DNA from 2 places in the Candidatus Clostridium radicumherbarum genome. Region 2 is predicted to be linked to the other one. Evidence: riboswitches for the same ligand, from Rfam matches in the RefSeq annotation. Region 2 holds a riboswitch; the other holds the start of a gene.
The links. A riboswitch is a leader RNA that binds a small molecule or an ion and turns the genes downstream of it on or off. The one in region 2 is predicted to bind cyclic di-AMP.
Positions count from the first base shown of each region.

Region 1: it holds a riboswitch for cyclic di-AMP, as region 2 does, so the genes downstream of both, ACJDUH_RS00380 (cell wall hydrolase) here and ACJDUH_RS06315 (LysM peptidoglycan-binding domain-containing protein) in region 2, are expected to answer to the same signal.

Region 1 covers NZ_JBJHZY010000001.1:62,113-65,537, reverse strand. The annotation lists gene cdaA (diadenylate cyclase CdaA) at 1-553, opposite strand, end outside; gene ACJDUH_RS00385 (hypothetical protein) at 755-1,759, shown strand; cyclic di-AMP (ydaO/yuaA leader) riboswitch at 1,838-1,970, shown strand; gene ACJDUH_RS00380 (cell wall hydrolase) at 1,971-2,495, shown strand; gene ACJDUH_RS00375 (NAD(P)/FAD-dependent oxidoreductase) at 2,564-3,421, opposite strand.
Region 2 covers NZ_JBJHZY010000001.1:1,332,384-1,335,808, forward strand. The annotation lists gene ACJDUH_RS06310 (SH3 domain-containing protein) at 1-790, opposite strand, end outside; gene ACJDUH_RS06315 (LysM peptidoglycan-binding domain-containing protein) at 858-1,643, opposite strand; cyclic di-AMP (ydaO/yuaA leader) riboswitch at 1,643-1,768, opposite strand; gene ACJDUH_RS06320 (MFS transporter) at 1,996-3,243, shown strand; gene ACJDUH_RS06325 (LTA synthase family protein) at 3,340-3,425, opposite strand, start outside.

The DNA.
Region 1 (3,425 bases), 1.3 Mb from region 2:
TATCATTTCGTATTATTGTAGCTCCATCATGGAGTGGTGTATTTACAACAAATATGTTCTCTAAAAGTGCCGAGGAAACTATGGCATCAAGTTTAGTCCCAGTTGCTATAACATCACCAAGTCCTGTTCGATTCTCTATTATAATAAGCGCCCCTGTCTTAGATTTAGATAAATTCTCAACAGCATCAACTACTTCGCTAACTACCTTTTCCATAATTTCTTCATCTTCTAATATATGTCTATCATTAAAGGCACTTCTTCCTAGGTGCTCTAAACCTCTTCTAATTTCAGGCTGAAAAATTATTATCATAGAAAGTACGCCTATAGTTATAGTTTTGCTTAAAATCCAGTTAAGCATATTTAGCTGTAGAAAAGAACTAATTGGCAGTAAAAGTAAAATTAGCAAAATTCCTTTTAGTAGCTGGACGGCTCTTGTCTCTTTAATTAGCATATAAGCTTTATAAAATATATAGGAAACCACTATAATATCCAAAATATTAAATGGACTTATAGTCTTTATACTATTAAAAATAATCTTAAAAAATTCTGTCAAGTGATTTCGCCCTCCTGTTCTTTTCAATATATATATACAATTATACACTAATAAACGCTGTTATAGTATACACAGAATCATAAAATTAAATATATTTATAATAAAATTAAACATAGCAGGAATTTTAATATAAATACTAGAATAATATAGTATAAATAATTTATAAGCCATTACTAAAGGAACATAGAGGAGGTCACAAAATTGAAGCGAAAGAAAAACAAAACTTTAATACTTACTTTGTCAGTTTTAGCCTTTGCATTAATAATATCAATGGTGTTTTATGGCACATATTATCTTTCAATAGGAAAATCTTTAAATACTTACGAAAAAGCTGTTAAGTCTTACGTAGACCAGATAAATCAAATAAACTCAAGTACGCAAGCATTTATTGTTGGACAAACTATTGATCCTGATAAAATTAGAAAAGACCTACCTGCAAAAATAGATAATTTATCGAAAATTAAAGATAATCTTCAAGGGATAATTCCAACTCAGAAATATAAAGCTGATAATGATAACCTGCTTAATGGTATAGATAAAAACATACTTATTTTCAAGCAGATTAACTTAATTTTAAATAACCCTAACGGAAATGACTTAGACAAGGCAGGAGCCGATTTAATTAAATATAGAGATGATTGTAATAAATACTACTCTCTTATAAAGCTTAAAGCCATAAAGCCTTTAATTAATAATAAGCAAAATACTCTAGTGGACAATACCTCTAGCTACGTTAATGAATTAGTAAGGCTAAAAAAAGATAATGAAATAATTCAAAAACAAAATTTAGACTTTGTTAACAGTATGGAAGGTATAATAGCAAAGTTTCTTCCTATTAAAATTGATTTTTCAGATAAAATAATAGCTGCAAGGGCTAATAATTCAAACTTTGATGCAGTTGTTTCTGATATTAATAAAAACAAAGCAAACTTGGACAAACTTTCTCAGGAATTCTCAAATATAACCGTGCCTTCTAAGGCCATAACCTGCTACAAGGCATTTAATACAAGTATAGAAGATTACAACAGCTATATGGAAAGCCTTATATACTCTATAAATAATGAAAAACTCTCTGGGTCTAATTTAACCAGCAGTAAGATTACTGAATTATATGCTTCATCAACTTCTAAATATAATAATGTAATAAAAGATTATAGTGATTTTTTAAAAGCATTCACTGATTTTAAAAATTTATTACAGTCTTAAAATTACCAATATTGGCATACCTTTTATGGTATGTCATTTTTTTATTTAAATATTGTATTTTTTTTTAAAATTGAGGAATAATATCATTAGCCTAAGTTTTATTTTTATTTTAAAACACGGGGAAACCACTTTTTTGGGGTGAATCGTAATTACGTAGGTTATGCCTTTACCGAACCCGTCAGCTAACCCCGTAGGCAAAAGGAGGATTGTAATGAAAAAATACACTTTAGTATTTTTATTTTTATGTTTCTTTTTATTTATACCTTTGTCTAATGTAAAAGCAGCAAGTGAATTAGAATGTGACTTATACAAGGAGCAAATAGACGCAATACAAGTTTTAAACTATAATCATAATTCTATTTATGTAACAGAAAGTGACGTTTATTTAATGGCTCAAATAGTTTTTGCAGAAAGCAGATCTGAGCCCTATGAAGGAAAGGTTGCTGTTGCCTCCGTGATACTAAACAGAGTACAAAGCCCAGGCTTTCCAAAGTCTATAGAAGGTGTAATAAAACAAAAAAATGCCTTTTCTTGTTTAGTAAATGGTCAAATAGATGTTATCCCAGATAAGGCAAGTTATGATGCAGTATTAGAGGCTTTAAACGGTAAAGATCCTACAGATAAAGCAGTTTTCTTCTATAATCCTAAAATTGCAACTTCTTATTGGATGAAGAACATAGAAAAAACTAATGTAAAACCTATAGGAAACCATGTTTTTTTTGTAGTTAATCAATAATTTTTTAAAATTAAATAGGCATAAAAGAACTCCTCAAAATAATTTTGAGGAGTTCTTTTATGTGAAATTTATTTACTATCAAGATATGAAACAGCATTAAGTGCCGCAACCTGTCCCTCGCCTGCAGCCTTTATATATTGATAGGGTTTCCCAATACAATCACCAGCTGCATATAGTCCTTCAATGTTTGTTAACATGCTTCTATTTACTTTTATATGACCTTCTTCTATAGTAAGACCTGGAACCAATTGCCCAGGCGGAACACTGTCCTTTAAAATAAAGATACCATCTGTTTTTATAACCTTATTTTTAAGAATCAAGCTGTGAGCAAAATCATCTCCTGCTATTTCAACAGGTCTATCAGCTACAATTTCAATGCTTTCCTTTAAATTACCTACATTCCTATGCATTGGGACATAGTAGGTTTTTGCAGCAAGTTCACTAACATAGTTTGCATCTTCTTCAGCATCCTTATTATAGCCTATGATAGTTACTATTTTACCCTTATATAGTGGTGCATCACAGGTAGCGCAGTAGCCTACACCCTTGCCCAAAAATTTTTCTTCTCCCTTTAAGGCCTTTGTGTATTCAACTCCAGTTGCCAGTATTACTGTTTTTGCTTCGTAAAGTTTTTCATTAACCATTAAAGCAAAATAGTCTCCCATAGCATAAATAGAATTGATTCTTTCATAAGTTATATGGATGTTCATAGCTTTAATGTGCTTTTCAAATTCATGTTTTAATTCCCTGCCGCTTACATCAGGAAGCCCTAAATAGTTATTAATTTTTGGAGCAATTGTAAGCTTTGCACTTAAATCCTTGCTTCCAAAAACAATAATATTTTTATTTCTAATTCTAGCATTTACTGCAGCAGATAAACCAGCCGGTCCACTGCCCACAATTGCTATATCATACCTTTGTGACACACCC
Region 2 (3,425 bases):
GACTAGTTCTAAAATTTGCCGCATAATTTACATTGATTATTTTACCTAAGGAAATAGATGTAGCAATAGAATCATCAACAATATTTATATATCTGCCGGGAATATAGCCATTATTAATATCATCCATTGTAACAAAATACCTTTTAGTGCCTTGAATACCTCCAAACACCTGATCCCAAGTTGCCTCATAGGTATATGCACCACTAATACCATTTAAGGTACCCCATCTATCAAAAATCAATACGTGATCACCTGGTCTATTAAGAATATCCATATGCTTTAATTGACTCAAAGATATTTTTGTAAAATAGTTATCAAATAAGGAATAGGTAGAGAGTTTATCACCTGAAATATTAAAAACTGACTGAACAAAACCTGAACAATCTATGCCTGAAGTACCTGGAATTAATCCATAACCTGCAGTTGTATTTACATTACCTGTATAGGCTCCCTTATTAACCGCATCTAAGAAATTTGTCCAAGAAGCACCGTATGAACTTGAATCTAAGCTATCATGACCACCCCAATTATAGGGAATTCCTCTAGCTTCATCTGCGGAAATTCCATTTAACTGATCTGGCTGAGTTACCATAGAAGAATAGGTAGAACTTATAGAATTATTTTTGCTTTTGTCATAAGTCCATGTGAGATTTATCATATTCAGTGCTCTTTGTTCTGCTTGACTTCTAGAAATAGAAGCGGCAGTAACAGCGCCTGCTTTATAAGAAGGAATTGTAAGTGCAGCTAAAAACATTAATGCTAATGATGTTTTATGGGTCCATTTCAACAATTATCACTCCTATAAGATTTTATAAAATAAGGAGCTGTTTTTGTGACAGCTCCTTATACAAATCAAATTAATATGAAAAAACCATTTTATCAACTCTTAATGCTACAGTCTTTGACCAAAGCCAAGTATTTGTAGTACTATCATCAAAATAGAACTGTGCACCATGAGTAGGATCTACACCTTTTAATGCATCTAAGGCTGCCTGTCTACTATCAGCTGTAGCAGCATTATTAATCCATCCATTTAAAACTGGTGTAAATTGATAGTAACCATTTATTTGTTGATAGATAACATCTTTAATAGTATTTGGCCAATCAGCACTTTTTACTCTGTTTACTACAACAGCACCAACAGCAACTTTAGCTTCATATGGCTCACCTTGAGCTTCAGCGTTTATAAGTCTAGCTAATAGATCTAAGTCTGCTGTAGTGTAAGGAATTACACCTGCAGAAGTCTGACCTCCAGAACTTGAAGGAGTTGAACTTGGTGAGGAGCTTGTACCAGGAATTATTAAAGTTTGATTTGGATATATAGCATCAACCCAATAGTTATTTGCAGTTCTTAAAGCAGTTAGAGAAACACCAAATTTTTTTGATATTAAATATAAGGTATCTCCGCTTTTTACTGTATATTGCACAGCAGGCACATTTAATACTTGTCCAGGATAAATCATAGCAGAACTTAAGTTATTGTTTTGCATTAGTACTGAACTATTTGTATTAAATAAATTACCTATTTTATAGAGAGAATCACCAGATACAACTTTGTAGCTGGCAGCATGTACTAAATTACCAGATAGGAATGAGATTGATAGTGCAAAAAGTAAACTTTTTGTTATTTTAGATTTTAGCATAATTGCCTCCTTTTGCCTCCGAGGTTAGTTGACGGGTTCGGGTAAGAGGTACCCTACTCATTAGATGAGATTCACCCCAGGATAAATCCCCCGTACTCCTTTTGGAGATTCGGCGTTTTGTATGTGATTATTGTAACAAATGAAATTATATATTTCTAGGCAATATATGTGGAAATGAGGGCAAATGATGGTATATGTTTTATTCTTAAGTATATTAAAGTTTATTTTAATCTAAACTATACATTATAAAATTAAAGTTCTTAAAACTATTTTAAATATATATAAAGTTGCGACAAAAATTTATATATTATATTATAAAATAAGGATTAATTTTAGAGGGGATGGCATATGAATGAATTTAATGACGAATTTTAAAAGACTAGGCAGTAATAATTTCCATGCATTAACCCATAAAAATTTTAGGTATTATTGGTTTGGACAATGTATCTCTTTAATAGGTACATGGATGCAAAGTATAGGTCAATCTTGGCTGGTTTTTACCCTAACAGGCTCACCATTTCTGCTTGGACTAGTTGGTACTATTCAATTCCTGCCCATAACAATATTTTCTCTTTTTGCCGGAGTAGTTGTAGATAGGTTTCCTAAGAAGAAGATATTATTAATAACTCAAAGCATATCTATGCTGCTTGCTTTAACTCTTTCAATTTTAGTATTTACACATACAGTAAAATATTCATACATACTTATAATAGCTCTTATTTTGGGATTTACAAATACATTGGATACACCAACACGACAAACCTTTGTGGTTGAGGTAGTTGGAAAGGAAGATTTAATGAACGCAATTGCATTAAATTCTGCTGTTTTTAACTTAGCAAGGATTCTTGGACCATCAATAGGTGCGTTAATTATGTCACTACTAGGTGCAGGATGGTGTTTCTTGTTAAATGGCCTTAGTTTCATAGCAGTTATTTATGGACTTATTAAAATAAAACCAACCCCTTATGTTAGAAAAACAAATCCAGAAAGCAAAATATTAAAGGAGATTAAAGATGGGTTATTATACATTTATAAGACTCCAAAGCTATTGAAAACAGTTTTAATTGTATTTGTAATGGGAGTTTTTGCTTTTAATTATAATGTGCTACTTCCTGTATTTACAAAAAATGTTCTTCATCAGTCGGAGAGAACCTATGGATTTTTAATGGCCTCATTGGGAATAGGTTCACTTATTGGAGCTGTTACGGTTTCTCTTAAAAGCAGGAAGGGTCCTAAACATTCAACTTTGCTCCTAAGTTCAATTATAGTATCAATAATGCTGATGCTTACTGGATTAAGTAAACTAGAGTACATAGCTGCAATTTCTTTAGCTATAACTGGTGTATTTAATATTTACTTTTCCACAACAGCAAATTCTACACTCCAAATAAACGCTAAAGATGAATACAGGGGAAGGGTGATGAGTGTATATGCCTTAGTTTTTGCAGGTTCAACTCCTATAGGTAATTTATTTTCAGGTACTGCTGCGGATAAGCTTGGAGCTTCCTCAGCCTTTGTGGTAAGCGGGATATTAAGCCTTTTATTTATAACTATTTTAGTAATAATATTTAATAGAAAACTAAGCTCTGAAAGAGCTTAATTTAAAGCAGCTTTTCATCTTCATTGATTTTTACAGCATTATAAATGAAATATAAAAAAGGGATGAGTTAAAAATCTTTTAACTCATCCCTTTAAGTTATTTAGCGTAATTTTTAAAATAATTACTTCTAATAATTGTGTCAGAAATAGTTATACCCTCAATTGCTGAGTTCTTCTCCTTTT